2 regions of the Vogesella perlucida genome follow, and region 2 is predicted to be linked to the other one. Evidence: predicted binding sites of a transcription regulator. Region 2 holds the regulator's gene; the other holds the start of a gene.
What was found. Region 2 encodes NrdR, which represses ribonucleotide reductase genes. Its sites were predicted from a motif close to AAANACNATATATNGTNTTT; they were not measured.

Region 1 (16,064 bases), on a different contig from region 2:
CGTAGTTAAAATGAGCAGTGGCAAGGTCCCATCTATTACTTTTGCTTGCATATTTTTTAGCGTTATATATTGTATACCCAAGCAGCTTGACAAAGTTCTCGGGGAAGTACTTTTTCTTATCTTCGGGTAGTAATTTGTGAAGTATCTCAAAGTCTTTTTTCCACGCTTTTAAAGAATTTCCAATATTCCTAATTCCATACAGGGAGAACATATCTGGGCCGCATGGTATTACAAAGCCATCAACGGTAGATATTACGGTCTTATTTAGAATGCCTAGACTCGGAGAGGTGTCGAAGATAACAAAATCATAGTTATTTTTTCTTGCATACTCCAAGGCAATTATTCTTGGTTTCGATATGGTACGAATGGCGAGTGGATCGCCTCTCAATGCATCTGACCATCGATTTGAAATTTTCTCTTCATAGGTGTGCAGTGTGAGTCGACCAGGTATTAAATGAAGATTTTTAGAAAGGACCTGTGGCTCTGGCATGCTTGGAAGGTCTGACTGACCATCTTCAGTCGGCTTAAGAAGGAAGTGAATTGTTCGTGTTGTCTGAAGTAAAGTGTCTAGCTTCTCTTGCCCATTGGTATTGAGAGCAGCTTGGAAATCGGATATAAATGAATCTTCCGCTTCCCATATGGCATGCAGCTCTTCGTGATCCATCGCCAAAATCGTCAGGTTGCATTGAGGGTCTAGGTCAACAATTAATGTCTTTTTCCCTAACTCTGCTAGAGCATGTGCCAAGTGGAATGTCAGCGTAGTCTTGCCGACACCACCCTTATTATTAAAAATTGATAATGTCTTGCAAGGCATAATTGTTCATCCCAAAAAAAAGGCACACTCAAGAGTGTGCCTTTTGCATAAGTACATGTCAATAAAAATGCAATATCAATCCCAGCTCAACGCCCCGCCAGTCTGGTACTCGGTCACGCGGGTCTCGAAGAAGTTTTTCTCTTTCTTCAGGTCGATCATCTCGCTCATCCACGGGAACGGGTTGTTTACGCCGGGGAACAGCTGGTCCAGGCCGATTTGCTGCATGCGGCGGTTGGCGATGAAGCGCAGGTATTCCTTGAACATGCTGGCGTTCAGGCCCAGTACGCCGCGTGGCATGGTGTCTTCGGCGTAGGCGTATTCCAGCTCTACGGCGTGCTTGAACAGCTCGGTGATCTCGGCCTTGAAGCTGTCGGTCCAGATTTCCGGCTGTTCCAGCTTGATGGTGTTGATCAGGTCGATGCCGAAGTTGCAGTGCATGGACTCGTCGCGCAGGATGTACTGGTACTGCTCGGCGGCGCCGGTCATCTTGTTCTGGCGGCCCAGCGCCAGGATCTGCACGAAGCCGACGTAGAAGAACAGGCCTTCCATGATGCAGGCAAACACGATCAGCGATTTCAGCAGGGTCTGGTCGGTTTCCAGGGTGCCGGTCTTGAATTCCGGGTTGCACAGCACGTTGATGAACGGCAGCAGGAATTCGTCTTTGTCGCGGATGGATTTGATTTCGTTGTAGGCGTTGAACACTTCGCCTTCGTCCAGGCCCAGGCTTTCCACGATGTACTGGTAGGCGTGGGTGTGGATGGCTTCGTCAAAGGCCTGGCGCAGCAGGAACTGGCGGCATTCCGGGCTGGTGATCTGGCGGTAGGTGCCCAGTACGATGTTGTTGGCGGCCAGGCTGTCGGCGGTAACAAAGAAGCCCAGATTGCGCTTGACGATGCGCATTTCGTCTTCGGACAGCTGGCCGGTTTTCCACTGTTCGATGTCGCGCTGCATGTTGACTTCTTGCGGCATCCAGTGGTTGGCGCACTGGGCCAGGTATTTTTCCCATGCCCATTTGTGTTTGAACGGTACCAGCTGGTTCACGTCGGTTTTGCCGTTGATCACACGTTTGTCTACGGCGTTTACACGGCCGGCGGCGGTGGCGGCTGGGGTGGCGGTAGCGGGGGTGTCGTCGAAGGACAGGCTCATTATTCTTGCTCCGGATGCTGTATGGGTTTGATCGTGTTTCTGGCGCGCCGTCCGGTGGGAGGGCGCCGCGTCATCCCGAAACCGGCTGGGGGCAACCGGCTTGAGGATGGGTTGGCCGCATGCGGCCAACCTGTGGGCTTGTGTTTTACCTGATTCCCCGGATGCGGCTGGCGCCTTATCCGGGCTACCGATCCGGGTTACGGATGAATCAGCCCGTTTGCCTTACTGGCAGCTCTCGCAGTCCGGGTTGTCGATGCTGCAGAACTTGGCATCGGTGGCCGGGGTGGTGTCTACCACGGCTGCCGGGGTGGGTGCTGCGGCTGCGCCGCCTGCTACCGGTACGGCGTTCAGTTCGCCGCCACGACCGGTGGATTTCTCGGCGGAGCTGGCTCCCAGGGTGCGCAGGTAGTAGGTGGTTTTCAGGCCTTTTACCCAGGCCAGCTTGTACAGCTCGTCCAGCTTCTTGCCCGATGCGCCGGCCATGTACAGGTTCAGCGATTGTGCCTGGTCGATCCATTTCTGGCGGCGGCTGGCGGCTTCTACCAGCCAGCTCGGGTCTACTTCGAACGCGGTGGCATAGATGGCTTTCAGCTCTGCCGGTACGCGGTCGATGCGGCCCAGGCTGCCGTCGAAGTATTTCAGGTCGGCAACCATCACTTCGTCCCACAGGCCCAGTTTTTTCAGGTCACGCACCAGGTATTCGTTGGTGACGGTGAATTCGCCGGACAGGTTGGATTTCACGAACAGGTTCTGGTAGGTCGGCTCGATGGAGGCAGACACACCAATGATGTTGGCGATGGTGGCGGTAGGGGCAATGGCCAGCACGTTGGAGTTACGCATGCCGTGTTCGGCGATGCGCTTGCGCAGGCTGCTCCAGTCCATGCGTTCGCTGCGGTCCATTTCCAGGTAGCCGCCGCGCTCGGCTGCCAGCAGGTTGATGCTGTCGTGTGGCAGGATGCCACGGTCCCACAGGCTGCCTTTGTACGATGGGTAGCGGCCGCGCTCTTCGGCCAGCTCGGTGCTAGCCAGGTAGGCGTAGTAGGCCACGGCTTCCATGGAGATATCGGCAAACTCGACGGCGGTGTCGCTGGCGTACGGTACGCGCATCTGGTGCAGGCAGTCCTGGAAGCCCATGATGCCCATGCCTACCGGGCGGTGCTTCAGGTTGGAGTTGCGTGCTTTTTTCACCGGGTAGAAGTTGATGTCGATCACGTTGTCCAGCATGCGCAGGGCCACGCGTACGGTGCGTTGCAGCTTCTCGGTGTCCAGCTCGGGGCCGTTGGCGCCTTGTTTCAGGTGGCGTGCCAGGTTCACAGAGCCCAGGTTGCACACGGCGATTTCGTCGTCGTTGGTGTTCAGGGTGATTTCGGTGCACAGGTTGCTGCTGTGTACCACGCCCATGTGTTGCTGCGGGCTACGGATGTTGCACGGGTCTTTGAAGGTAACCCATGGGTGGCCGGTTTCGAACAGCATGGTCAGCATTTTGCGCCACAGGCTCAGGGCCGGGATCTGCTTGAATACGCGCAGCTCGCCGTTGCGGCCTTTTTGCTCGTAGGCGGTGTAGGCTTTTTCGAAGGCCTGGCCGTAGATGTCGTGCAGGTCTGGCGTTTCGCTAGGCGAGAACAGGCTCCACTCGCCACCTTCCATCACGCGCTTCATGAACAGGTCGGGGATCCAGTTGGCGGTGTTCATGTCGTGGGTGCGGCGGCGGTCGTCGCCGGTGTTCTTGCGCAGCTCCAGGAATTCTTCGATGTCGGCGTGCCAGGTTTCCAGGTAGGCACACACGGCGCCTTTGCGCTTGCCACCCTGGTTCACGGCCACGGCGGTGTCGTTGACTACTTTCAGGAACGGCACCACGCCTTGCGATTTGCCGTTGGTGCCTTTGATGTGGCTGCCCATGGCGCGTACGGGGGTCCAGTCGTTACCCAGGCCACCGGCAAACTTGGACAGCAGGGCGTTTTCCTTGATGCCTTCGTAGATGCCGTCCAGGTCGTCGGCGATGGTGGTGAGGTAGCAGCTGGACAGCTGGCTACGACGGGTACCGGCGTTGAACAGGGTAGGGGTGGACGACATGAAGTCGAAGCTGGACAGCACGTTGTAGAAGGCGATGGCGCTTTCTTCGCGGTTCACTTCGTTCAGCGCCAGGCCCATGGCCACACGCATGTAGAAAGCCTGCGGCATTTCGATGCGGGTGTCGTCGATGTGCAGGAAGTAGCGGTCGTACAGGGTTTGCAGGCCCAGGTAGCCAAACTGCAGGTCGCGTTCCGGTTTCAGCGCGGCGCCCAGTTTTTTCAGGTCGTATTCGCCCAGCTTTTCGTCCAGCAGCTCGGCGGCAATGCCTTTTTTCACATAGCTAGGGAAGTACAGCGGGTAGTGCTGGCCCATTTCTTCCTGGCTGATGGCTTCGCCCAGGATTTCCAGGCGGATATTGCCCAGCAGCAGGCGAGCGGTCACGTAATCGTAGGCCGGGTCTTGTTCGATCAGGGCGCGGGCAGCCAGGATAGACGATTTGTTGACTTCTTCTTCCGGTACGCCGTCGTAGATGTTCTTCAGCGTTTCGGACAGGATGGCGTCCACGTCGGTGGCGGCCAGGCCCTGGCAGGCGGATTCGATGGTGGCGCGCAGGCGGGCCACATCCAGCGGCAGCTTGCGGCCATCTTTGCGGATCACGTTGATCTGGATCTGGTGCAGGGCTTCGCCACGGGCGGCGCGTTCTTGCGAGCGCTGGTCACGGTACAGCACGTAGGCGCGGGCCACGTCGTGCTCGCCGGCGCGCATCAGCGACAGCTCTACCTGGTCCTGGATGTCTTCGATGTGGATGGCGCCGCCTTCCGGTTTGCGACGCATCAGGGCGCTGACCACCGACTCGGTAAGGTGTGCCACTTTGTCGCGGATGCTGGCGGAGTTCACGCTTTGCGAGCCCATTACCGCCAGGAAGGTTTTGGTCATGGCGATAGAGATTTTTACCGGCTCGAATGCCACCACGGCGCCATTGCGGCGAATGGTCTTGTACTGGCTGTAGTCGGCTTGTGGCGCGGCTGCGCGGCCCAGTTCGGCGGCGGTGTTGGCGTCGGTAGTGGTCAGTGGCATTGTCATTGCCCTCGTGATGGGTAGGTTATTCGATGCTTCCGGCGGCGGCGGGCATGTGTTTTTGGCATGCGGCACGCGGGCGGAAGGGGTCGCGCAGCGGTGGTGGCAGGCGGGCTGTGGACAACTCTGTTGAAAAGCTGTGCGCCAGCTGTGCACAAACACAATATATGCTGTTTTGACCGGAAGGTGACGCAAATTCTAGTGGTGAAGTGTGTGCGGGACAAGTCTTGACAGCTGCCTTAAAAAGCTGAAAGCCGCGCCAGTATTGGCTTTGCGCGGCAAACTATTTTTTACGGCCTGCCGGGGGCGTGCAGCGGAGCTAGCTACAACAAGGGTTTGCAGCTGGGTCGGTTTTGCCACAGTGGCGGTTGTATGACGGCTGTTGCGCTGTTGCGACGCCCAAAATGCAAAAAGGGCGGTTTTTACCGCCCTTGAACACTATATCTTGTGTTTAGCCAAGCCAGATCAGGCTGGCCATGCGGCCGGTGACCTGGTCGCGCCGGTAGGAAAAGAAGCGCTCGCGCTCGATCACCGTGCAGGCGTCACCGCCGTAAATGGCCGTCACGCCGGCTGCGGCCAACCTTTGCCGCGCCAGCAGGTAGATGTCGGCCAGGTATTTGCCGTCGGCGATAGGCTCGAATGCAGCAGCGGCATGGCTGTCGTGCGCCATGAAGGCGGCGCGCACCTCGGCGCCCACCTCGAAGGCCTCGGGGCCAATGGCCGGCCCCAGGTAGGCCATGACGTTGGCCGCATCGACTTGCATGGCCTCCAGCGTGGCTTCGATCACGCCACCGCACAGGCCGCGCCAGCCGGCGTGGGCGGCGCCCACCACGGTACCGGCACGGTCGGCCAGCAGCACGGGCAGGCAGTCGGCGGTCATCACGGCGCACACGGCACCGGGGGTGCGGCTAACGCTGGCGTCGGCTACCGGCACGCTGCCCGGCGCTACCGTGGCGGCGTCCACTACGGCAATGCCGTGTACCTGTTGCAGCCAGGCGGGCTCGGCGGGCAGCGTAGCGCGCAGCAGGGCGCGGTTGGCTGCGACGTTGGCCGCGTCGTCGCCTACGTGGTCGCCCAGGTTCAGGCTGGCGTAGGGCGCGGGGCTGACGCCACCGTGCCGGGTGGTGACCAGGCTGCCCACGTTGGCCGCAGCGGGCCAGGCTGGCGTGAACCAGCCGGTGTCTGCTGCGGGCGCGTGCACAGGCTTAGCGAACATAGTGCACTTCGACATCGTAGTTGTCGTCGTCCCAGTCATCGTCGTCTTCTTCATCCAGCGCTTCGGCCTTGGCGGCGGCTTTGGCGTTGGCGGCGGCAAATTTTTCGTCGCGTTCGGCGCGCAGCAGGGCCAGCAGCTGTTTCATGTCGTCCGGCAACGGGGCTTTCCAGCCCATTTCCTTGCCGGTAGCCGGGTGCACCAGTGCCAGCGAGTAGGCGTGCAGCGCCTGGCGCGCCAGGGCTTTGACGGCGGCGTCGGCCGCTTCGCTACCGTGGTGGCGCGGGTTGCCATAGGTGGCGTCGCCGGCCAGCGGGTGCTTGGCTTCGCGCATGTGCACGCGAATCTGGTGGGTACGGCCGGTTTCCAGCTTGCACTCTACGTAGCTGAAGTCTTCGTAGCGTTCCAGCACGCGCAGGTGGGTAATGGCCGGTTTGCCGCCAAAGCGCAGCACGGCCATTTTCAGGCGGTTGTGCGGGTCGCGGCCGATCAGGGTTTCGATCTTGCCATCGTAGGGCACCACGCCGGTGGCCACGCAGCGGTAGATGCGCTTCACGGTACGCGCCTGCAGCTGCTGTACCAGATCGGTTTGCGCCAGCAGGGTCTTGGCCACCACCATCAGGCCGGAGGTGTCTTTGTCCAGGCGGTGCACGATACCGGCGCGCGGAATGTGGGTGAGTTCGGGGTTGCGGTGCAGCAGGCCGTTCAGCAGGGTGCCGGTCCAGTTGCCGGACGCCGGGTGTACCACCAGGCCTGCCGGCTTGTTGATCACCATGATGTGTTCGTCTTCGTACACCACGGGGAAGTCTACCGGCTCGGCGGTGTAGGCCAGCGCCTCGGGCTGCGGGATCACTTCTACAGTGATGACTTCGCCACCCAGGAGCTTGGTCTTGCCGGGCATGTGCTTGCCGTCCAGCAGCACCTTGCCGTCTTTGATCCACTGGGTCATGCGGCTGCGCGAGTAGTCGGGCAGCAGTTTGGTGAGCGCCGCATCCAGGCGTTCGCCGGAAAATTCGTAAGGTACGGAAAGTTGCTGCGCCTCGCCGCCGGCGCCGCTTTCCCCTTCGCTGTCCGCAATATCGTCGTCCAGCAGTTCGTCGGCGAGAATGTCTTGTTCGTTCATGGCTTTGTGGCGTGAGGTAAATCGGGCGATTTTAAAGCAGTCTGGCCAGCTTGTCCTGTTGGCGTGGCAGCTAGATGACAGGTAACTGGTATGAAACTGGCGCTTCATGGCGGGGTAATCATTAGCCCATACCATCAAACAGCTGTTTCAAACCAATCAACCACCTATTAAATAGTGCCATGAGCAAAAACAACTTCACCCCGCTGCCGAACGGCGCCGACCCGGACGATATCGGCAACAACACCTCGAACAACCCCACCATGCAGGACATCCTGGCTGCGCGCATGGGCCGCCGCACCTTTATGCTGGGCTCGGCCGGCGCTGCCGTGTTTGGCAGCATGGGGCTCACCGGCTGTCTGGGCCTGGGTGGCGCTGGCAGCAGCGCGCCGGCCGCCGCTAGCGAAACCTTGCTGGGTTTCAAGCCGGTCGCCAAGAGCCTGGCCGATGCCTTTATCGTGCCAGAGGGCTATACCGCCAGCGTGATCTACGCCAAAGGCGACCCGCTGTTTGCCGGCGTAGCCGCATTCAAGAACGATGGCACCGACACCGGCTACGATCAGCGCGCCGGCGACCACCACGACGGCATGCAGTACTTTGGCCTGAATGCCGCCGGCAAAGCCGACCAGGCTGGCGCCAGCCGCGGCCTGCTGGCCATGAACCACGAGTACATCGACCAGACCACCTTGTTTACCGCCGGCCCCACCGCGCTACCACGCCCGGCCGCCGAGGCAGATATCGAGATCGCCTGCCACGGCGTATCGGTCGTCGAGGTGGCCAAAGGCAGTAACGGCCGCTTTGCCACCGTGCAAACCAGCCCGTTCAACCGCCGCGTTACTGCCGAAACCACCATCGAACTGGCTGGCCCGGCACGCGGCAGCAGCCTGCTGGTGACCAAGTTTTCGACCGATGGCACCCGCACCCGCGGCACGCTGAATAACTGCGGCACGGGCAAAACCCCGTGGGGCACGTTGCTGACCGGCGAAGAAAACTGGTCCGGCTACTTCAAGCGCGGCAGCGACGCCGCCGCCCGCAGCGCCAAAGAAATCGCCGCGCTGACACGCTATGGCCGTGCGGCGGGTGCCAGCAGCCGCTACGGCTGGGAAACCGCCGGCACCGACGACCGTTACGTGCGCTGGGACATCACCGCCAATGCGGCCGGCACCGCCGCCACCGACTACCGCAACGAGATCAACGGCCAGGGGTATATGACCGAAATCAACCCCTACGACCGCAACAGCGTGGTGAAGAAGCGTACATCTACCGGCCGCTTTGCCCACGAAGGCGCTGCATTCTCGCTGCTGAAAACCGGCAAGCCACTGGCGATCTACATGGGCGACGACTCGCAGTTCGAATATATCTATAAGTATGTATCGAACGCCGTGTGGGACCCGGCCGACGCCAAACCGGCCGACCCGATGGCCACCGGCGACAAATATCTGGATAACGGCAAGCTGTACGTGGCCAAGTTCAACGCCGACGGCACCGGCACCTGGCTGGAGCTGTCCATGGCCAACCCGCTGATTGCCGGCTATGCCAGCTACGCCTTTGCCGACCAGGCCGATATTCTGGTAAACGCCCGCATCGCGGCCGACGCCGCTGGCGCCACCAAAATGGACCGCCCGGAGTGGAGCTCTACCCACCCGACCACCGGCGACATCTACTTTACGCTGACCAATAACAGCGGCCGCGTGACCAGCGGTAGCGATGCCAGCAAGGTTGTAGATGCGGCCAACCCGCGCAGCTACACCGACGTCAAGAATGGCACCACCACCCAGCGCGGCAACGTGAACGGCCACATCCTGCGTCTGGCCGAGCAGGGCGATGCCAATGCCACCACCTTCAAGTGGGACGTGTATCTGTTTGGCTCCGAAGCGGGCGCCATTGCCAGCATCAACCTGTCCGGCCTGACCGATGTGAATGACTTTTCCAGCCCGGATGGCCTGCAGTTTGCCGAAAGCACCGGCATTTGCTGGATCCAGACCGACGATGGCAACTACAGTGACATGACCAACGACCAGATGCTGGCCGCACTGCCTGGCCGCGTAGGCGACGGCGGCAAGGTGTCGGTAGCCAACGGTAGCGTGCTGGTGGATACCTATGTCGGCAAGAAGCCCACCACCGATACGCTGAAGCGTTTCCTGGTAGGCCCGAAAGGCTGCGAGGTTACCGGCGTGGCAGAAACACCGGACGGCAAGGTAATGTTCGTCAACATCCAGCACCCGGGCGAAGGTACCGCAGTCAGCGACCTGGGCGACCCGAGCAAGTATGTCAGCCAGTGGCCGTCCAATAGCGGCTATGGTGCCGGCCAGCGCCCCCGCTCGGCGACCGTGATGATCACCAAGAATGACGGTGGCCGTATCGGCACCTAAGGCCAGGCTGTACTGGCCACACCGCCTGTCGGCTCGCCCGGCAGGCGGTTTTTTCATGGCAACGGCGCAGATGGCAGCAAGAAACCGCTGCCGGGCGTGCGCAAACAGCAGTTTTGGTTATAATCGTGCGCAGTCAAACAAGGACACCTCATGAAAAAAAGCTTTGTAGCCTTGCTGGCCGTCGTACTGATGGCAGGTTGTGCCTCGGTGGAGCCGCAGGACGAAACCCGTGGCTGGACGGTAGACCAGATCTACAGCGAAGCCCGCGACGAGCTGAATGGCGGCAACTACACCCGCGCCCTCAAGCTTTATGAAACCTTGCAGGCACGCTTCCCTTACGGCCGCCACGCGCAGCAAGCGCTGATGGACCAAGCCTATACGCATTACAAGGATAACGAGCCGGAGCTGGCCATTGCTGCGGCCAACCGCTTTCTGCGCCTGTACCCGGCGCACGCCAGTGCCGACTACATGTACTACCTGAAAGGCCTGGTGCACTTTAACGACGACACCAGCTTCCTGGCGCGCGCCACCGGCCAGGACATTAGCGAGCGCGACCCGAAAGCCGCCCGTGAATCGTTTAACGATTTTCGCGAGCTGATTACCCGCTACCCAGCCAGCCGCTATGCAGAAGACGCTACGCAGAAGATGCAGCATCTGGCCGCCGCGCTGGGCGGGCACGAAATGCACGTAGCCCGTTACTACATGAAGCGCGAAGCCTGGCTGGCTGCGGCCAACCGCGCCCAGACCGTGGTGCAGGCCTACGCCAATACCGGCCACAACGAAGAGGCACTGGCCATCATGGTGCAGGCTTACGGCAAGCTGGGCATGGACACACTGCAGGCCGATACCCGCCGCATTCTGGCACTGAACTTTCCGCAAAGCGCCTACCTGACCCAGCCGTGGGAATACCGCGGCCAACCCTGGTGGAAGTTCTGGGGCTAAGCCGGAAAGCAAAAAGACCGTTGCACAAACGGTCTTTCGGGCTGCACAAGCAGCACCGATCAAGCTTGTAATGGATCCAGCAAGGCAGGGCGGCACCACGCAAGCTCTTGAATCCGCAGCCCTGCGCCTTGCCGCACAAGCAAAAAAGACCGTCGCATAGACGGTCTTTTTTTTTGGCCGGATGGGCAAGGGCAGGCATGGCCGTGCCATACCAACGCCTTGCCTGGGTGTGTGCTTACACCGCGTCTTCGCCGGTTTCGCCGGTGCGGATACGCACCACTTGCTCTACCGGGTAGACAAAGATCTTGCCGTCGCCGATCTTGCCGGTACGCGCAGTCTGGATGATGGCTTCGATAGCGCGATCTACCAGATCGTCGGCGATAACCACTTCGATTTTCACCTTGGGCAGGAAATCCACCACGTATTCGGCACCACGGTACAGCTCGGTATGGCCTTTCTGGCGGCCGAAGCCTTTCACCTCGGTAACGGTCAGACCATTGATGCCAATGTCAGATAAAGCCTCGCGCACTTCATCCAGCTTGAACGGTTTGATGACTGCTTCGACTTTTTTCATGGATCGCAACTCCTTGTATGGATAGGGCAAAGCGGGCTGTTGGCAGCATGATTGTCTGGCAATATTCCACCTGCGGCCTTATAAAAGCGGGGGATTGCGTGTATTATTACGCGCTTTCCTGATCCTTGTCTCCATTGTTGCGGGTATACAATGTCGCACATTCTTAAGCTGCGGGGCGGCGTCGCCCTGTCCCAGTTCCGACTTGATAAACTCTTGGCCAATGCGCGCGAAGCGGGTCTACCAGACCTGACTATTGCCGCCGAATACTGGCACTTCGCCGAAAGCGAGTCGCCACTATCCGAGGCACAAGTTGCCGTGCTGGAAAAACTGCTGACCTATGGCGAACCGCCGCTGGCACAGGAACCAACGGGTGAGTTTTTCCTGGTTACGCCCCGTTTGGGCACCTTGTCACCGTGGGCGTCCAAAGCGACTGACATCGCTCGCCACTGTGGCCTGGAAAATGTCCTGCGCATCGAGCGCGGCATTGCGTACCACATCCAGACCACCACCCCGTTTACCGAAGAGGCTCGCCAGCGTTTGGCGGGCCTCTTGCACGATCGCATGACGGAAACCGTGCTGGCCAGCCTGGCCGACGCGGACCGTCTGTTCGTGCATGTTGACCCACAACCACTCTCCACCGTGGATATCCTGGGTGGTGGCAAGGCTGCGCTGGACGCGGCCAACGCCGACATGGGCCTGGCCCTGTCGCCGGACGAGGTGGACTACCTGGTAGAAAACTTCATCAAGCTGCAGCGCAACCCTAGCGATGTCGAGCTGATGATGTTTGCCCAGGCCAACTCGGAGCACTGCCGCCACAAGATTTTCAACGCGCAGTTCGTGATTGACGGCGTAGAGCAGGGCAAGTCGCTGTTCCGCATGATTCGCGACACGCACGACGCCCACCCGCAGGGCACCCGCGTAGCCTACAAGGACAACGCGTCGGTGATCGATGGCGCCACCATCGAGCGCTTCTACCCGCAGCCAGGCAGCCATACCTATGCCTTCAGCGAAGAGCCGACCCACATCCTGATGAAGGTGGAAACCCACAACCACCCGACAGCGATTTCCCCGTTCCCCGGCGCGTCTACCGGTAACGGCGGCGAAATCCGCGACGAAGGCGCTACCGGCCGCGGCTCGCGCCCGAAAGCTGGCCTGTCCGGCTTTACCGTGTCCAACCTGAACATTCCTGGCTTCCAGCAGCCGTGGGAAGCGCAGCAGTACGGCAAGCCAGGCCGCATCGCGTCGGCGCTGGACATCATGATCGAAGGCCCGATTGGCGGCGCCGCGTTCAACAACGAATTCGGCCGCCCGAACCTGGCAGGCTACTTCCGCACCTTCGAAGACACCTTCCAGGGCGAGCGCCGTGGCTACCACAAGCCCATCATGATCGCCGGCGGCCTGGGCAACATCCAGGAGCAGCAAATCTTCAAGAACGAGATTCCTGAAGGCGCCTTGCTGATTCAGCTGGGCGGCCCCAGCCTGCTGATCGGCCTGGGCGGCGGCGCAGCATCCTCCATGGATACCGGCGCCAACAGCGAAAACCTGGACTTTGACTCGGTACAGCGCGGCAACCCGGAAATCGAGCGCCGCTGTCAGGAAGTGATCGACCGCTGCTGGCAGCGCGGTGCGGCCAACCCTATCGTGTCCATTCACGACGTGGGCGCCGGCGGCCTGTCCAACGCCTTCCCCGAGCTGGTGAACGACGCCGGCCGTGGTGCCATCTTCCACCTGCGCAAAGTGCATCTGGAAGAAAAAGGCATGACCCCGATGCAGATCTGGTCGAACGAATCGCAAGAGCGTTACGTGATGGCAGTGATGCCGGAAGACCTGGCCACCTTTACCGAGATCTGCGAGCGCGAGCGTTGCCCGTTTGCCGTGATGGGCGTGGCCACCGACGACGGCCACCTGCAAGTGCGCGACGACTACTTCGATAACAATCCGGTCGACATGCCGCTGGAAGTGCTGCTGGGCAAACCACCGCGCATGACCCGCGACGTGAAAACCGTGCCGGTGAACACTGCCGCGCTGAATGCCACCCAGTACGACCTGAAAGAGTCGGCCTACCGTGTGCTGCGCAACCCGACTGTAGCCGACAAGAGCTTCCTGATTACCATTGGCGACCGTACCGTAGGCGGCATGACCGCCCGCGACCAGATGGTTGGCCCGTGGCAGGTGCCGGTAGCCGACGTGGCCGTGACGGCCATGGGCTTTAACACCACCTTGGGCGAAGCCATGTCCATGGGCGAGCGCACCCCGGCGGCCCTGTTCGACGCCCCGGCCGCCGGCCGTGTGTCGGTAGGCGAATCGCTGCTGAATCTGGCTGCGGCCAACGTGGGCGAGCTGGGCAATGTGAAGCTGTCTGCCAACTGGATGGCCGCTGCCGGCCACCCGGGCGAAGACGCCAAGCTGTACGCCACCGTCAAAGCCATCTCCGACCTGTGCGTAGCTATCGACGTGAGCATCCCGGTAGGTAAAGACTCGCTGTCGATGAAAACCGTCTGGGAAGAGGGCGGCGACAAAAAAGCCGTGACCGCACCGCTGTCGCTGATCATCTCGGCGTTTGCCCCTGTAGCCGACGTACGCAAGACCGTGACCCCGCAGCTGCGCGCTGCCGATAGCGCCTTGCTGCTGCTGGATCTGGGCGAGGGCAAAAACCGCCTGGGCGGATCCATCTTCGGCCAGGTGTGGAACGACATGAACGGCCAGGCGCCGGACGTGGACAGCGCCGACAAGCTGGCTTCTGCCTTTACCGTACTGCAATCGCTGGTAGAAGACGGCAAGCTGCTGGCCTACCACGACCGTTCCGATGGCGGCCTGTTCGCCACGCTGGCCGAGATGTGCTTTGCCGGCCATCTGGGCGCGCAAGTCGAGCTGTCCATGCTGACCGGTGGCGATGCGGCCAACGTAAACGCGGTACTGTTCAACGAAGAGCTGGGTGCGGTGCTGCAAGTGGCTGCCGATGAAATCGACAACGTACTGAAGCGCTTCGAGATCATGGGCCTGGCGGCCAACGTATCGGTGATCGGCATGCCGGCTACCGATGGCGTGCTGCGCCTGGTGCATGGCGAAGACGAGCTATTTGCCCAGAGCCGCGTGGCCCTGCAGCAAGCCTGGTCGGAAACCAGCTACCGCCTGCAGCGCCTGCGTGACAACCCGGCGGGTGCCGACAGCGAATACGCGCAGATTGCCGACGAAGCCTCGCGTGGCCTGTTTGCCGAGCTGACCTTCAATACCGAAGACAACCCGGCAGCACCGTTTATTGCCACCGGCGCACGCCCACGCATCGCCATCCTGCGCGAGCAGGGCGTGAACGGCCAGATCGAAATGGGTGCTGCCTTTACCCGTGCCGGTTTCGAGGCGGTAGACGTACACATGTCCGACGTGATTGCCGGCCGTGTACAGCTGGCCGACTTCAAAGGCCTGGCCGCTTGCGGTGGCTTCAGCTACGGCGACGTGCTGGGTGCGGGCGAGGGCTGGGCGAAGAGCATTCTGTTCAACGGCCAGGCGCGCGAGCAGTTCGAAGCCTTCTTTGGTCGCAGCGACACCTTTGCCCTGGGCGTGTGCAACGGCTGCCAGATGATGTCCAACCTGTCGGACATCATCCCTGGCGCGCAGCACTGGCCCAAGCTGAAGCGCAACGCGTCCGAACAGTTTGAAGCCCGCTTCGCGATGGTGGAAGTCACCGAGTCGCCGTCCATCTTCCTGCAAGACATGATCGGCTCCAAGCTGCCGGTAGTGGTATCGCACGGTGAAGGCCGCGCAGTGTTTGCCCCGGGCGCACAGGCGCAAGTGCTGACGGCACTGCGTTATGTGGACTTTAACGGCCAGGCCACCGAAACCTACCCGATGAACCCGAACGGTTCGCCGGCAGGCATCACCGGCGTGACCACGCCGGATGGCCGCTTCACCATCATGATGCCGCACCCGGAGCGCGTGTTCCGTACGCTGCAAAACAGCTGGCACCCGGAAAGCTGGGGCGAAAACGGCGGCTGGTTCCGCATGTTTGCCAGCGCACGCCGCTGGATCGGCTAAGGTTGGCCGCACGCTGATAGCAAAACGCCCCGACGAGTCGGGGCGTTTTCTTTACCTCCTGCCAAGTCGCAGGGTGATCGTATTCACGATGGCCGCGCTTGAAATGGGCGGAGCTGCCATCATTTACCGCGATGACAATGCAAAAAGCGCCAGACCATTACGGTGCAGGCGCTTATGCATGCTGTACTGCTGCGTGGTGCGAAAGGAGAGACTCGAACTCTCACGCCGCGAGGCGCTGGAACCTAAATCCAGTGCGTCTACCAATTCCGCCACTCTCGCCACGACATCAGTACTGCTTTGAGGAAACGGATAATAGACCAATCAGCTTTTTTTGGCAAGCATTCTGATCAAAATAGGCATCGGCAGAAACTTGTGTAACAATATGTTGTCCATGACATTGCCGTCCCGAATAACACGCGCGAGGAGAATCGTCGCCATGCAACCGAACCTTCACACTGCTTACAAAACCACCGCTTATAGCGGCGCAAGCCATAAGGTTCTACGTAACACCTATGGCCTGCTGGCCCTGTCCATGGTACCCACCGTGATTGGTGGCGCCCTGGGCGCCAACATGAGCTTTGCCTTCATGGCTGCCAGCCCCATCATGAGCGTTCTGGCCATGATGGTGGTGATCTACGGCCTGATGTTTGCCGTACAGGCCAACCGCAACAATGCGCTGGGTGTGCCGCTGATGCTGGTATTCACCTTTGCCATGGGCCTGATGCTGGGGCCTTTGCTGCAAGTCGCCCTGAAGCTGTCCA
Region 2 (16,064 bases):
TGGGCCAGGGCTTCAAGTTGGTAACGCCGGGCATCCGCCTGGCCGATAGCGCCGCCGACGACCAGCGCCGCGTGATGACGCCGGTCGCCGCGCTGCAAGCCGGTTCCGACTACCTGGTGATCGGCCGCCCCATCACCCGTGCCGACGACCCGCTGATGGTGCTGAACAAGATCAATGCTGATATCCAGGCCTACCAGGCCAGTCTGGCCTGAGCCGAGGTAGCCCATGACCCTGATGCAACAGCTGGGCCTGAGCCCGGAAGACCTGACCCGCCGCCTTGCCGATAGCCGTGTGCTGGTGGTGGGCGATGTGATGCTGGACCGCTACTGGTTTGGCGACGTATCGCGCATTTCGCCCGAAGCCCCGGTGCCGGTGGCCAAGATCGCTCGCATGGAAGAGCGTGCCGGTGGTGCGGCCAACGTGGCGCGCAATATTGCCAGCCTGGGCGGCAAGGCGACCATCCTGTCCGTGGTAGGCGACGACGAAGCCGCTACCGCGCTGACACGTCTGATGGAAAGCGATGGCATTACCCCGTCGTTCAAGCGCGACCCCGGTATTTCCACCACCATCAAACTGCGTGTGGTGGCGCGGCAGCAGCAGCTGATCCGCCTGGATTTCGAAGACGCGCCCAGCCACGAGATTCTGGCCGACAAGCTGGACGACTACGCTGCCATCGTGGCCGAACACGACGTGGTGATCCTGTCCGACTACGGCAAAGGCGGCCTGACCCATGTAAGCCGCATGATCGAACTGGCGCGCGCCGCCGGCAAACCGGTACTGATCGACCCCAAAGGCGACGATTACAGCAAGTACGCCGGCGCCACGCTGCTCACGCCTAACCGTAGCGAGTTCAAGCAGGTAGCTGGCAGCTGGCAGAACGACGAGCAGCTGGCCAGCAAGGCACAGGCGCTGCGCAGCCAGCTGCAGCTGGACGCGCTGCTGGTGACGCGCAGCGAAGAGGGCATGACGCTCTATCGTGAAGCGGGTGCCGTGCACGAGCCCACGCTGGCGCAAGAGGTGTACGACGTGTCCGGCGCAGGCGATACCGTTATTGGCACCCTGGGTCTGATGTTGGCCGCAGGGCTGGACATGCCGCGGGCCATGCGCCTGGCCAATGCCGCAGCCGGTATTGTGGTGGCCAAGCTGGGCACCGCCGTGTGCCACCAGCGCGAGCTGTTTGCCTTGTAACCACCCTGTTTAGCAAGGAGCGGATGATGGCCTGGTACGAGCAAGTGCTGCAGTTCTGGTTCGGGGGCAGCAGCGATGACATGCTGGCCCTGCCACGTGATGCCTGGTTCAAGAAAGACCCGGTGTTCGACGGCATCATCCGCGAGCGGTTTGCCCCTTTGCTGGCCCAGTTGGCCGCCGGCACGCTGCAGCACGACGCCAGCGACGCGCGCCAGGTGCTGGCCTGGCTGATCGTGGCCGACCAGTTTCCGCGCAACCTGTACCGAGGCCAGGCGCAGGCTTTTGCCACCGATGCGCAGGCTTTGGCAGCCAGCCATGCCGCGCTGGCGGCGCGGCTGGATATCCGGCTGCCGCCGGTGGCGCGCTGGTTTGTTTACCTGCCGCTGGAACACAGCGAGCAGCTGGCCGACCAGGAAGCATCCGTGCGCTGCTTCGAGAGCCTGCCGCAGGGCAGCCCGGGGCGCGACAATTTAATCGATTTTGCCCGGCGGCATCACGAGATCGTCGCCCGTTTCGGCCGTTTCCCGCACCGCAATGCGGCGCTGGGGCGGCCGTCTACCCAGGACGAGCTGTCATTTCTGGCCCAGCCAGGCAGCGCCTTCTGAACGCATACAAGGAACAAGCATGACTATCGTGGTTACCGGCGCGGCCGGCTTTATCGGCTCCAATATCGTGAAGGCGCTGAACGCGCGTGGCGAAACCGACATCCTGGCGGTGGACAACCTCAGCAAGGGTGACAAGTTCGTGAACCTGGTGGGCTGCGAAATCAGCGACTACCTGGACAAGCAAGACTTCATCAGCCTGATCGGCAGCGGCGATTTCGATGGCGAAATCACCGCCATCCTGCATCAGGGTGCCTGCTCCGACACCATGAACCACGACGGCAAGTACATGATGGAGAACAACTACCAGTACACGCTGGAGCTGTTCGAATTCTGCCAGGCCGAGGAAATCCCTTTCCTGTACGCCAGCAGCGCCGCCACTTACGGCAAGGGCACCACCTTCAAGGAAGACCGCCAGTTTGAAGGCCCGCTGAACGTATACGGTTACTCCAAGTTCCTGTTCGACCAGATCCTGCGCCGCCGCATGGCCGAAGGCCTGACCGCGCAAGTGGCCGGCTTCCGCTACTTCAATGTGTACGGCCCGCAAGAGCAGCACAAAGGCCGCATGGCTTCGGTGGCGTTCCACAACTTCAACCAGTACCGTGAAACCGGCAAGGTCAAGCTGTTTGGTGGCTACGACGGCTACGCTGACGGCACCCAGAGCCGCGATTTCGTGTCGGTAGAAGACGTGGTGAAGGTGAACCTGTACTTCCTGGACAACCCGGACAAGAGCGGCATCTTCAACCTGGGCTCCGGCCGCGCGCAGCCCTTCAACGACGTGGCCGTGGCCACCGTCAACGCCTGCCGTCGCCACGAAGGCAAACCGGCACTGACGCTGCCGGAGCTGGTAGAGCAGGGCATTCTGGAATACATCGACTTCCCGGACGCACTGAAAGGCAAGTACCAGAGCTTCACCCAGGCCGATATCGGCAAGCTGCGCAGCGCCGGTTACAGCGATGCCATGCTCACCGTAGAGCAGGGCGTAGACCGCTACGTGGACTGGCTGATGAGCCGATGAGCCGACACGCCGCCCTGCCGGTACGCGTAGCCGCCCGTTTGCTGCTGCGCAATCCCGATGGCGCGGTGTTGCTGTTCCCCTATCGGCCGCCCGCTCTGGGCGGCCGTATTGCTTACTGGTTCACCCCCGGTGGTGGCGTGCACGCAGGCGAAAGCCTGGCCGAGGCCGCCTGCCGCGAGTGCCGGGAGGAAACCGGCTACCCGCTGGCTGACCCCGGCGAGTCACTGGCGCGGCGGCAGTTTGCCATGCGCCTGCCGGATGGCCGCGAGGTATGGGCCGACGAGCATTACTTTCATGTGCGGGTTGGCCGCATCGCCTTGCTGCAAGACGGCTGGAGCGAGCAGGAGCAGGCCAGCATGGGGGCAGGGCGCTGGTTTGACAGTGCAGCGTTGGCCGCCGCGCCACAGCCGGTTTTCCCCGAGCACCTGCCGGCCATCCTGGCCGCCGCCGATGCGCGCGACGCACAAGCCACCCGGCATGACGTGCGCGATGGCGACACGCTTTTGCCCAAAAAATGAGCATTACTGTTGTATGGCGGCGATAGCTGATAACATCAGGCTATTGAAATAGCCAGGATTGTAAAGCCATGAAATGCCCCTTCTGCGGCTGCGCCGATACCCAGGTGGTAGATTCCCGCGTCAGCGAAGACGGCAGCAGCATACGTCGCCGCCGCCGCTGCACCAGCTGCGACAAGCGCTTTACAACCTTTGAAACCGCCGAAGTGCGCATGCCGCAAGTAGTGAAAACCGGCGGCCATCGCACCGAGTTCGACGTGGAAAAGGTACGCACCAGTTTCCTGCGCGCGCTGCACAAGCGCCCGGTGTCCACCCCGCTGGTAGACGACGCCATCAACCGCATCAGCCAGCGCCTGCTGCAGCTGGGCGAGCGCGAGGTGTCCAGCCGCTATATCGGCGAAATGGTGATGAACGAGCTGGCCAAGCTGGATAAAGTGGCCTACGTGCGCTTTGCCTCGGTGTACAAGAGCTTCCAGGATATTTCCGAGTTCACCGACGCCATCGAGGAAATACAGGGCAAAGGCTAAGGCCGGCCCAGGCCGTAGTGGCCGCCATGGCGCGGTGAACTAGACAACCCTGCCCTGCGCGGCAGGGTTTTTCATGGGCGCTACGTGCAGGAGGGCAGGGCGTGCGTCTTTTGCCACAGCCGGCTAGCGCGCTGGGTGCCATGGTGCGCATCACACGCGCCGCTGCCTGCACAGGCTTGACGCTGGCTTGCGGCCAACCTTAGTCTGTGGGCTCGCAGTTCCATAAGAAAGCCTGACATGACCTCCCCGATTACCCTTCGCCCGCTTGACCCTGCCGACGCCGATGCGCTGTTTGCCCTGGTAGACAGCAGCCGCGACAGCCTGTCGCAGTGGCTGCCCTGGGTGGATACCACCCGCAGCCCCGCCGATTCGCTTACCTTTATCCAGCATACCCAAGCCGAGCGTGACGCTGGCCGTGTGTACACCTGGCTGATCGTGGCCGACGGCCAGCCCGCCGGTGTGTGCGACCTGCACGGCGTGAGCCTGCTGAACCTGCACGGCTCCGTAGGCTACTGGCTGGCCGACGCCTACGTTGGCCGCGGCTACCTGCCACAGGCACTGGCTCAGGTGCTGCATACCGCGTTTGCCGAGCTGGGCTTGAACCGTGTGGATATCGTGAGCGCGGCAGCCAACCTGCGCAGCTGCGCGGTGGCCGAGCGTAGCGGCTTTACCCAGGAAGGTGTGCTGCGCGGCTATCTGCGCATCCGCGAGCGCTTCTGGGATGCCCGCATCTACAGCTTGCTCGCCGCCGACTGGCGTAGCGCGCAAGGCCAGGCATGATGAGCACGGCGCTGGACTTGCAGCCGCAAGACTACCAATACATGCAGCAGGCGCTGCGCCTGGCTGCCGCCGCTACCCGTCGTGCCGCGCCCAACCCCGGTGTAGGCTGCGTGCTGGTGCGCGACGGCCAGATCATTGGCGAGGGCGCTACCCTGCGTGTCGGCGGCGACCACGCCGAAATCCAGGCCATCAAGGACTGCTACGCCCGGGGCCACAGCCCCGCCGGTGCTACCGCCTACGTCACGCTGGAGCCGTGCAGCCATTACGGCCGTACCCCGCCATGCGCCGAGCGGCTGATCAAGGAAAACATCGGCCGCGTGGTGGCCGCCATGGTGGACCCGTACCACGAGGTGGCCGGGCGTGGCATTGCCATGCTCAACGCGGCCGGTATCCCCGCCGTAGCGGGCTGCCTGCAAGCCGAGGCGCAGCAGGTACACCGTGGCTTCCTGTCGCGCGTTACACGCCAGCGCCCTTGGGTCACGCTGAAAGCCGCCGCCACGCTGGATGGCAAGACAGCGCTGCTGAATGGCGTCAGCCAGTGGATTACCGGCCCCGACGCCCGCCTGGATGTGCAGCAGCTGCGTGCGGCCAACTGCGCCATCCTCACCGGCAGTGGCACCGTGCTGGCCGACGACCCGCAGCTGACCGTGCGCGAGGTGGCCGTGCCGCGCCAGCCGCTGCGCGTGGTGGTAGACAGCCGCCTGGCCACGCTGCCAGCGGCGCGCATTTACGATACCGCCGTGGCGCCCACCTTGCTGGTCACCACGGTGGCCGATAGCCAGCAGCACGCGCCGTATCTGGCGCGCGGCGTACAAATACGCGTGTTGCCTGCGCCAGATCAGCACGTTGACCTGGCTGCGCTGTTACAAAGCCTGGCGGCCGATGGCATTAACCAGCTGATGGTAGAAGCCGGCGCCGGCCTGAACGGCGCGCTGGCACAAGCCGGGTTGGTAGACGATATCGTGCTCTATCTGGCGCCCTATCTGGCCGGCGATGCGGCACGCGGGCTGTTTGCCTGGCCTGCGCTGCAGTCGCTGGATGACAAGCTGCCGCTGCACATCAGCGACACCCGCATGGTTGGCCGCGACCTGCGCCTGACCTTGCAGCCTAACCCTAACCTGAGCTAAGCCCCGCATGCTGCTGACCGAACACACGCTGTACCGCCTGGCCCACGCCACCTTGCTGGCGCTGGGCTCCAACAATGAAGAAGCCGATGTGGTGGCGCAGCACCTGGTGGCGGCCAACCTGAAAGGCCACCCCAGCCACGGCGTGGGCATGCTGCCTTTCTATGTGGACAGTGTGCGCAATGGTACTTTGCAGCCGGGTGAACCGGCCTGGCTGCTGAACGACAGCGGGGCGATTCTGCAATTTGACGGCGAGCGTGGCTACGGCCAGCGCGTGGTGCGAGAGGCAGTGGACGCCGCTATCGAGCGCGTCGCCCACACTGGCATCGTGCTGCTGACCGTGCGTAACAGCCACCATATGGGCCGCATCGGCAGCTACGGCGAGCAGGTGGCTGCGGCGGGTAAAGTCGGGCTGTTTTTTGTCAACGTGACAGACTTTCCCCAGCCGCTGGTGGCGCCGTTCGGTGGCTCCGCAGCGCGCTTTGGCACCAACCCGCTGTGCGTGGCGTTTCCGGCGGGCGAGCGCGAGCCGGCCTTCATCCTCGATTTTGCCACCAGTATGGTGGCCTACGGCAAAACGCGCGTGGCCTACCTGGCAGGCAAGACCTTTGATGAAGAAGTCATGCTGGACGCCGCCGGCCTGCCCACGGCCAACCCAGCCGCTATGCATGAGCAGCCTACCGGGGCGCTGCGCCCCATCGCGGCACACAAGGGCGGTGGCTTGGTGGCGGCTATCGAGTTCCTGGCCGGTTTGCTGTCGGGCGGCGGTACGCTGCAGCCGGGCAATGCCCGCCTGGGCGGTATTGTGAACAACCTGACCGCCATCATCATCGACCCGGAGGCCGTCGCCGACGTGAGCTGGCTGCGCGAGGAGTACGATGCCATGGCGGCCTATATCCGCAGCTCGCCGCCCCCCGCCGGGCAGCTGCCGCTGATGCTGGCGGGCGAGCCGGAGCGCCAGCGCGCTGCCGAAGCAGCGCAGCAGGGAGTGGAGATGTCGGATAATGAATGGGCCGCCATCCTGGCTGCTGCGCGCAGCGCAGGCGTGGCCACCCCCGAGCTGCTGTAAGGAAGCCACATCATGCCTCAGGATAAAATGGACGATGCGCTGGACGCGTATCTGCGCCTGCTGGACAGCAAGGGCGCGGGGGCCGAGGTGGTGGCCTATCGCCGCCGTATCCTGGCGCGGCTGAACCAGATCCTGCGCAGCCAGCGCGGCGGGGCCGATATCTACCGCGCCGCGGTAGATGCCCTGCTGTCGCTATGCCCGCCAGACGACCGCGCCGGCGCCATGACAGCGGCGCGCGAGTATTACTATTTCTGGCTGGATGACGTTAAAAAGCTGGCCGCGCTCAATGCCCGCGACGGTTTTACCACCCACCATATCCGGCTACCGGCGCACGGCAGTTTTGAAAGCCTGCAACAGCGCATGGTGAGCGAAGGCTTCAGCCGCTACCCGCCGTCGCTGGACATCTACCTGGGGCAGCTGTACGAGCTGGGTTCGGACGAGGGCATGCTGGCCGAGCGCGGTGACCTGATTCGCCCGCTGCTCTACCTGCTGCATGGCCACCCGCACCACCCGGACAGCTTCCGCACCGCCATCGACGCCATGCTGCTGCACCTGGGCGATAGCCAGGCACGTGATACCTTTCTGGCCATTGCGCGCGAGTTTTTCTACTACTGGATATCGTTCCCGGACGCCGACGTGCGCGCCACCCCGCGCCCTGGCTGAGCCGGCCACCGTCCGAACAGACAATTGCCGCGCAGCGCGGCAGCAGGCATCATCGCAGCCTTGATTACCCAAGGTGCCTGCCATGACCCATTCCGCCTACCTGCAGCTGGAAACCGCCTTTACCCGCCTGTACCGCTATCAGCATCTGGCCGCCATGGCCGGCTGGGACCAAGCTGCCATGATGCCCGCCAAAGGTAACGATGCCCGCGCCGCCGCCATGGCCGAGCTGCAGGTGCTGATGCACCACACGTTGACCGACCCGGCCTTGACCCCGCTGTTTGATGCCGCCGCCAGCGAAGCGCTGGCACCGGTACAGCAAGCCAGCCTGCGCGAAATGCGCCGCGAGTGGCAAAACGCCAACTTGCTGCCAGCCAGCCTGGTCGAAGCCAAGAGCCTGGCCGGTAGCCGCTGCGAACACGCCTGGCGCAGCCAGCGCAAGGCCAACGACTGGCAAGGTTTCCTGCAGAACTTCCGCGAGGTGGTCAAGCTGTCGCGCGAGGAAGCGCAATACCTGTCCGACGCCACCGGCGTATCGCGCTACGACGCGCTGATGAACCTGTACGAGCCGGGTATGAACAGCGCCGAAGTGCAGCGCATTTTCGACGACGTGAAAAGCTGGCTGCCAGGCCTGATCCGCGACACCATGCACAAGCAGGCCGGCGAACACGTACAGCAAGCGCAGGGGCCGTTTGCCATTGAGGCACAGCGTGCGCTGGGCATCGAAGTGATGGGCTTGCTCGGTTTTGATTTTGACGCCGGCCGCCTGGACGTATCGGTACACCCTTTCTGCGGAGGCGTGGCCGAAGACGTGCGCATTACCACCCGCTACCGTGAAGATGACTTCGTGCAAAGCCTGATGGGCATCGTGCACGAAACCGGCCACGCCCGTTACGAACAAGGCTTGCCGCGCGAGCTGGCGCACCTGCCCGTGGGCCATGCCCGCTCCATGGGCATACACGAAAGCCAGAGCCTGTCGTTTGAAATGCAGCTGGGCCGCAACCCGGCTTTCCTGCAGCTGATTGCCCCGCTGGTGAAAAAGCACCTGGGCGACCAGCCAGCCTTCGATGCGGCCAACCTGGGCCTGCTGTACAGCCGCGTACGCCCCGGCTATATCCGCGTGGATGCCGACGAGCTGACGTATCCAGCGCATGTGATTTTGCGTTTCGAGATCGAGCGTGCCCTGATCGAAGGCGAGATCGAGGCCGAAGACATTCCGGCGCTGTGGGACGAAAAGATGATGGCCTATCTGGGGGTAGATACCCGTGGCAATTACCAGAATGGCTGCTTGCAGGATATCCACTGGACCGACGGTAGCTTTGGTTACTTCCCCAGCTATACCCTGGGTGCCATGTACGCAGCACAGTACTTTGCTACCTTGCGCCAGCAATACCCGGACCTGGATAGCCGTATTGCCGCAGGCGACCTGGCACCGGTATTCGATTGGCTGCAGGCCAATATCTGGCAGCAAGCCAGCCTGTGGAGTACGCCGGAGCTGGTACGCCGCGCCACGGGCGAAGGCCTGAACCCTGCGCATTTCCGTGCACATTTGCAGGCGCGCTATCTGGGCTGAACCTGCCGGATGGGCCAGGATAGGTGGTGGCAGATTATGCTGACATCGCTGGTCTGAATGGAATAATACCCCGCATAAATGGCTTCCAAGGAAGTTATGCGGGGTATTTTACATGTGCCGATTTATAAGGCGGCTCTCTCATAAGAAGCATATATATCGAAATATAAGAAGATGTGATGCCACTATTTCACCCTTGCAGGTTTAGCAGTATAAATCTTGGGAAGGGGCGTTGCGACGCGCCCGGATATCATAAAAACATTATCAGGCGGGGCTGACCTTGGTGTGTGCCGCTGCCTGACAGGGGAAAAACATGTCGACGGGGCAGCAAGCTTTGGCACCATACGACATCGAAAAGGTGCTGTTTCATAGCCTGGATGTGATTCCCATCCCGGCGCTGGTGTCCAGCTCGGACCCGGCACTGGAGGGCAAGCGCAACCATCTGTTCATCAACAAGGCATTCCTGCAGCAGATTGGCTACACCGCCGAGGAAATGCCCGATATGCTCAGCTGGTTCCAGCTGGCGTATCCCGACCCCATTTATCGACAGCAGATCACCCGTGAATGGCAGCAGGCGGTGGAAGATAGCCTGGCACGCGGTGAAAACGTGGCCGAGACCAGTGCCATGGTGCGCTGCAAAAACGGTGAACGGCGCTGGTTTATCGTGGCAGCCCAGATCAAGGCCGATGTGTTGCCATCCTGGCATATCGTTACGTTTCGCGACGTGCACGACCTGCATTGCATGGTGGAAGAAAACCGCCGTCTGTCCATTACCGACCCGTTGACCCAGCTCGCCAACCGCCGGGAAGCCCAGATGCAGCTGGAGCTGGCGCGCAATGCCTTTTTGCACCGTGACCAGCCATTTACCGTACTGCTGTGCGATATAGACCACTTCAAGGCGCTGAACGACCGCTTCGGCCACAGCTGTGGTGACGAGGCGCTCTGCCTGCTGGCCGCTACTTTGCAAGCCTGCGCACGCCAGGGCGACTGCGTGGCCCGCTGGGGCGGTGAAGAGTTTTTGCTGCTGCTCCCTGCTACTGCTTTGGCCGGTGCCATCACCATGGCGCAGCGTATCCGCACGCTGGTATCCCAGATTGCCCTGCCGTGGGAAAACGCGCCCATGTTGAGCGTGAGCATAGGCTGCGCCACCATGATGCCGGAGCTTACGCTGGACAGCCTGATCCAGCAGGCTGATATGGCGCTGTATCGTGCCAAGGCTGCCGGGCGCAACTGCGTGATGGCCTGATTGTCGGCGCTTAGGGGTAGAGAACAGCTGCCTGGCGTGGTTGCTCAAACAAAAAACCTGCTTGTGGTGCAAGCAGGTTTTTTGTTTGTGTGGCTAGGGTCAGTCTGGCCGTTTAAGCAGTAGCAAGCCAAGCACACCGATGCCCAGCTCCAGTAGCAAGTAGACCAGCAGCAGGGTATTGGGCAGGCCATCGATCAGGAGGCTGACCACGCGACCAATCGCCAGCCCCAGCATGAACACCACCAGGCTCAGCAAGGCTGCCTGGCGCAAACCGGCGCGCAGCGCGCCCATTACCCAGAACAGTGCCAGCGCCAGGTACAGGCCCGTGATGGCGCGAAAAATGTGAAAACCGTTAACGCTATCTACCTGCAGGCCAAATAGCTCGCCCAAGCTTTGTTGTGGTGCCAGGCCGTAGGACAGTGCAATGGGCACCAGGCCGATAGCGGTACTGATCAGAAATAGCTGCCGCACATTCATGGATTAACCCTCTGTGTATTGTTATCTGGCATTGATTGCCTGCGGGCAGGGCGCCATGCCGTACCGCGGCAAGCCAGTATCGGCAGGCTGTAAAGACAAGGTCAATGCGGGGTTTTATTGCCATGACAGCCTGGCTTATCCGGCGTGTTGCTTGCCGGACACAATACGCTGCATAGGCCACCGGGCAAGCACTTGGCCGCGTGGGGGCGCGGCCGGATGGGGTAAAGGGTCAGTGATGGCGGCACTGTGCGGCCAACTCGCCTACAGTACGCAGCGCGCTGGTAAAGCGGTCGTCCAGCGGCTGGCAGCAGGAGATGCGCAGCGCGTTGCGGTAGCGGCCGCTAGGCGAGTACAGCGGGCCGGGCGAGATGCTGATGCGCTCGTGAATGGCCAGGTCGAACAGGCGCACGGTGTCGTAGCCTTCCGGTAGCTCTACCCAGATCAGAAACCCGCCGCTGGGGTGGGTGGCGCGGGTACCGGGGGGAAAGTGCTCGGCAATCATGGCGCGTACTTTGTCCACGTGCAGGGTGTAGCGTCGTTTCAGCGAGCGCAGGTGGTGGTCGTAGCCGCCCGACTCCAGAAACGCCCCCAGCGTTTCGCACAGCACCAGGGGCTCGGCAATCGAGCTGGCGAACTTCAGCTTCTTGATCTCTGCGCCAAAACGTCCGCCTTCCAGCCAGCCCACGCGAAAGTCCGGTGCCAGCGTCTTGGTGTAGCTGGCACACACGATGACCCAGCCGCCCTGGTCGTAGGCTTTTACCGCCGGCTGCAGGGCGTCGCCAAACTGCAGCTCGGCGTATAGCGCATCTTCGATCAGTGGTACTTCATGGCGGTTTACCAGCGCGGCCAACCTTTTCTTGTTGTCGGTAGACATGCTGCAGCCCAGCGGGTTGTGCACATTGGGCATGGCTACCACCGCTTGCACCCGTTTTTCTGTCAGCAGCATTTCCAGTGCATCCAGTGACAGACCGTGCTGCGGGTCGGTGGGAATCTCGACCGCCTTCAGCCCCAGGCTGGCAAACAGCGGCAGCAAGTTGAAGTAGGTGGGCGACTCGATACCTACCGTATCGCCGTGGCGGCACACCGCGCGTAGCGCCAGCTGCAGGGCTTCCATGGCACCGTGGGTGAGAATGATGTTGTCGGCTTGCAGCGCCATACCCAGCTCCAGCCCGCGCCGCGCTATCTGGGTGCGCAGCCGCTCGGAGCCCGGTGGCAGGGCGTAGTTGCTCACTAGCCCCGGGTTTTTGCGTAGTACCTGGCCCATCAGCCGGGCCAGCTTGCCGGCCGGGTAGAAGTCGCCGCCGCGCGGGCAGGCCAGTGCCATGTCGATATAGCCTGGCGTCTGCTGTGCCTGCAGCGCGGCGCCAATCAGGTCCAGCACCGCGCCGTCGGTGCCTTGCGCCGGGCCAGCCTCGCGCAGCGCGCCACGTGCAGGCGAGGCCAGCCGTGCTTTCACGTAATAACCGGACTGTGGCCGCGCCTCTACCAAGCCACGGTCTTCCAGTACGCGGTAGGCGGCCACCACGGTATTGAGCGACAGCTGGCGGCTGTGCGCCGTCTTGCGTACCGACGGCAGGCGCGAGCCGGGGGGCAGGGTGCCGCGGTTGATGGCGCTGGACAGGTCGTCGGCCAGTTGCTGGTACAGGGTGCTGGTTTCCATGGCGGGCTCGCGGGTGTGACAGTAGGGTGGAGAAAGCAAGGTGACAGTGCTATGCCGCAACAAACTGTCACCATGACAATGATAAATTCTTGGCTCTGTCACCGGCAAGCGGCTTTCTCTACGATAGCCCTGTACCCACCACAGGAGGCTGCCATGCTGACCTTGCCACTACTGAGTTATGTTTCGCTGATGTCCATCACGCCCGGCCCCAATAACCTGATGTTGGCCGCATCGGGCGTGAATTTCGGTTTTCGCCGCAGCCTGCCGCACCTGCTGGGTATCAGCATTGGCCATGGTGTGCAGGTGCTGGTGGTGGCCTTGCTGCTGGGTTGGGTGATGGCATTATTGAACCACTGGCGCGTGCTGCTCAGCCTGGTGGGCTGCGGCTATCTGTTCTGGCTATCGTGGCAGGTGTGGCTGGCCGGTGCGCCAGAGGCCAGGCAGGCCGTCACGCCCATGCGCTTTCTGGGTGCGGCGGCGTTTCAGTGGGTGAACCCCAAAGCCTGGGTGATGGTGGTGAATACCAGCCTGCTGTTTCTACCGGCTGCGGCGGGCTGGCAGCAAGCGCTGGCGCTGGCCGGGCTGTGTGCGCTGATCAACTTTCCCTGCATCTGCCTGTGGGCGGCGCTGGGGGACGGGCTGCGCCGCACCCTGAGCCAGCCGCGCGCGCGCAGGCTGTTTAATGGCGTGATGGCGGGGCTGATGGCCGCCACGGCAGCCTGGCTATTGTGGGACGAACTGACGTTGGCAAAGGTACTGTAAATGACACAAAAAATACTGGGTTTGCTGGGCGGCATGAGCTGGGAATCCACCGTGCACTATTACAGCCATATCAACCGCTGCGTGCGTGATGCCAAAGGGGGCCTGCACTCGGCGCGCTTGCTGCTGCACAGTCTCGATTTTGACACCATCGCCACCCTGCAGGGGCAGGGAGACTGGGCGGCGGCGGCGCAGCTGCTGGGCCAGGCGGGCAAAGGGTTGGCCGCAGCCGGTGCCGGCGCGCTGGTGATCTGTACCAACACCATGCACAAGGTGGCGGATGAGGTGGCTGATCTGGCCGGTATCCCGCTGCTGCACATTACCGATCCCACCATCGCCGCGCTGCAGGGCGCAGGTATCACACGGGTAGGCTTGCTCGGCACCCGCTTCACCATGGAGGACGACTTTTATCGCGCCCGCCTGCAAGCGGCAGGCTTGCAGGTGTACGTGCCAGGTGCACCAGACCGCGCGGAAGTACATCGCGTGATTTTTGACGAGCTATGCCAGGGGCAGGTATTGGCAGACTCGCGCCAGCGCTATCTGGCCATTATCGAATCGTTGCAAGCTGATGGTGCACAAGCGGTGATTCTGGGCTGTACCGAAATCGCCATGCTGATTGGCCCGGTCGATACCCGTTTGCCCTTGTTTGATACCGCACAGCTACACGCCGACGCCGCTGCGGCCTGGCTCATGCAAGCCTGAGCCGGATTGCACTCGTATTTTCTAGCTATTTACCCATAATGTAAGCAGTCATCATGCAATGTTTCGTTATCGAAAGGCTGGAGTGCGATGCGTGTTTCTTCTTGTCTGGCCGCTGGCATGCTGTTCGGCAGTATGGCCTGGACACAGGCCGCGCCGGTGCTGACGGTGTGCGCCGAGCCCTGGCCCCCGTTTATCGATAGTGGCAATGGCAAGCCTGCCGAGGGCCTGGTACCCGAGGTGTTGGGCAGGGTGGCCACGGCGCAGCCCGTGCGGCTGAAATATGTGTTCAAGGCGGCTGCAGCGTGCCTGCGCCTTGCCAGACAAGGCCAGGTAGATGTACTGGCCTTTGCTAGCGCGGCAGACAGCCCGCCGGGCTGGGTGCAAACCCGCCAGCCGCTGGTGTTCTGGGTACTCAGTGCGTGGGTACCGGCCCATAGCCCGCTGCAAAGCTTCGATGGGCTGGACATGTTTCGCGGCCAACGTGTGGGCTGGGTGGCAGCCTACGACTACCCTGCCGTGCTGAAAGCCCATACCGACTGGCGCCGGGTAGACGTGCTGGATACCCAGCGCGGTATCCAGATGCTGGCTGGTGGCCGCGTAGACGTGGTGTTTGACGACGCACTGGCGGCAGAAGGCGTAGCCGAGCACTTCCGGCAAAGGGTAAAGCGCCTTAGCCCCTTGCTGGCCAGTGTCAGCCAGCCGCTTAGCCTGCGCCCGGGGCTGGAGGCGCTGCGCGACGGGGTAGACGTCGAAGCCGCCCTGCTACGCAAGCATGGCCAGCTAGCGTATTTTTATCAGCAGCATTTTGGCACCAGCCTGCCGCAGGTGGTGCCAGCCGCACAATGAGCAGGGCATGGCTGGCCAGGCTGTTCGTACCTGCCCGCCTTACAGGCGGTAGCTTTTTACTTCCTGGTCCAGCACGCTGGCCAGTGTGTTCAGATGTTCGGCCAGGTCGGTCACGCTGTGGGCGGCACTGGCGTTTTCTTCAGACATCTGCGCGACGGTTTCCACCTGCTGCGCAATACTGTTGGCCGCCGCGCCTTGCTCGCGGATGGCACTGGCAATTTCCCCCACCACGCCTTTGTTATCGTCGGCAGCCTGGGCGATTTCCTGCATGGTCAGGCGGGCGCGCTCGGTTTCCTGTACCCCGCTTTCCACGCTGCTGACGGCGCGGTTTACCCCGGCGGCGGCGTCGTCGGATTTGCCTTGCATGGTGTTGATCATCTGGGCGATTTCGGTGGTGGAGCTAGCGGTGCGCTCGGCCAGCTTGCGCACCTCGTCTGCCACCACGGCAAAGCCCCGCCCCATTTCGCCGGCACGCGCGGCCTCGATGGCAGCGTTCAGCGCCAGCAGGTTGGTCTGGTCGGCTACATCGCGGATCACGTTGATCACGCTATGGATGGCATTGGTCTGCTGGTTTAGCGCCTGCATGTGGGTGGACACGTCGCGTACCGAGCCTGCCATGCTCAGGATGGTGCCGTTGCTGCTTTCTATCACCTGCTCGCCGTGGCGTGCCTTGTGGCCGGTATCCTGTGCCAGGGTATTGGCTTCTTGTGTGCGGTCGGCCACGTGGTTGATGCTGACGGTAATCTGCTCCAGTGCCGCCGCCATGGACGACGCCGACTGGCTCTGCGCGGCCGAGCCGCTGGCCACCTGTGCGGCGGCGCTGGCCAGATTGGCCGCCGCCGAGGCCACGTCGGTAGACGATGCCGCCACGCGCTGCATGCTGGTGTGCAGACGGCTGGCCAGCTGGTTGAAGTGGCGCAGCAGGCCGCCCATTTCGTCGTCGTGGCGAATCTGGCAGCGGCGCGACAGGTCCAGATGCTCGGTCATGTCAGCAATATCGCTGGCCGCATCGTTGATGCTGCCCACAATCTGGCGGTAGGTGCGTACAGCAATGATGATCAGCGCCAGCAGGGCCACCCCGGCGGTGATGGCCAGCCATAACAGGGCATTGTGTTCGGCGTCTTTGAGTTGCTGGTGCGCGTCGCGGCCCACCTGCTTGTTGTACTCGATGGCTTTCAGCGCGGTATCACGCACCTGCAGGAAATCGCTACGGTTACTGTTCAGGATGTTTTCTGCATTGGCCAGGTCATGCGCCTTGAAGGCGGCCAGCACCTGGTCGTAGGTCTGATTGGTACGGGCTACCCCGCTACGGAATGCGTCC

Region 1: ACZ9XP_RS10980 (ribonucleoside-diphosphate reductase subunit alpha) is a predicted target of NrdR. The motif match lies at 5,207-5,226, and genes of this name have one in related genera.

The regions. Positions count from the first base shown of each region.
Region 1 is NZ_CEETRO010000006.1:201,820-217,883, forward strand. Features, by position in the region: gene ACZ9XP_RS10970 (ParA family protein) at 1-814, opposite strand, end outside; gene ACZ9XP_RS10975 (ribonucleotide-diphosphate reductase subunit beta) at 890-2,089, opposite strand; gene ACZ9XP_RS10980 (ribonucleoside-diphosphate reductase subunit alpha) at 2,183-5,050, opposite strand; gene pgeF (peptidoglycan editing factor PgeF) at 5,502-6,266, opposite strand; gene rluD (23S rRNA pseudouridine(1911/1915/1917) synthase RluD) at 6,256-7,386, opposite strand; gene ACZ9XP_RS10995 (PhoX family protein) at 7,566-9,755, shown strand; gene ACZ9XP_RS11000 (outer membrane protein assembly factor BamD) at 9,906-10,697, shown strand; gene ACZ9XP_RS11005 (P-II family nitrogen regulator) at 10,933-11,271, opposite strand; gene purL (phosphoribosylformylglycinamidine synthase) at 11,422-15,303, shown strand; tRNA gene ACZ9XP_RS11015 (tRNA-Leu) at 15,498-15,582, opposite strand; gene ACZ9XP_RS11020 (Bax inhibitor-1/YccA family protein) at 15,740-16,064, shown strand, end outside.
Region 2 is NZ_CEETRO010000009.1:34,545-50,608, reverse strand. Features, by position in the region: gene pyrF (orotidine-5'-phosphate decarboxylase) at 1-212, shown strand, start outside; gene rfaE1 (D-glycero-beta-D-manno-heptose-7-phosphate kinase) at 226-1,188, shown strand; gene ACZ9XP_RS13485 (DUF924 family protein) at 1,215-1,793, shown strand; gene rfaD (ADP-glyceromanno-heptose 6-epimerase) at 1,813-2,808, shown strand; gene ACZ9XP_RS13475 (NUDIX domain-containing protein) at 2,805-3,326, shown strand; gene nrdR (transcriptional regulator NrdR) at 3,395-3,850, shown strand; gene ACZ9XP_RS13465 (GNAT family N-acetyltransferase) at 4,088-4,630, shown strand; gene ribD (bifunctional diaminohydroxyphosphoribosylaminopyrimidine deaminase/5-amino-6-(5-phosphoribosylamino)uracil reductase RibD) at 4,630-5,757, shown strand; gene ACZ9XP_RS13455 (malate/lactate/ureidoglycolate dehydrogenase) at 5,765-6,823, shown strand; gene ACZ9XP_RS13450 (hypothetical protein) at 6,836-7,486, shown strand; gene ACZ9XP_RS13445 (carboxypeptidase M32) at 7,569-9,056, shown strand; gene ACZ9XP_RS13440 (sensor domain-containing diguanylate cyclase) at 9,367-10,299, shown strand; gene ACZ9XP_RS13435 (DUF4345 domain-containing protein) at 10,399-10,776, opposite strand; gene ACZ9XP_RS13430 (aminotransferase-like domain-containing protein) at 11,006-12,436, opposite strand; gene ACZ9XP_RS13425 (LysE family translocator) at 12,590-13,198, shown strand; gene ACZ9XP_RS13420 (aspartate/glutamate racemase family protein) at 13,199-13,897, shown strand; gene ACZ9XP_RS13415 (substrate-binding periplasmic protein) at 13,985-14,743, shown strand; gene ACZ9XP_RS13410 (HAMP domain-containing methyl-accepting chemotaxis protein) at 14,783-16,064, opposite strand, start outside.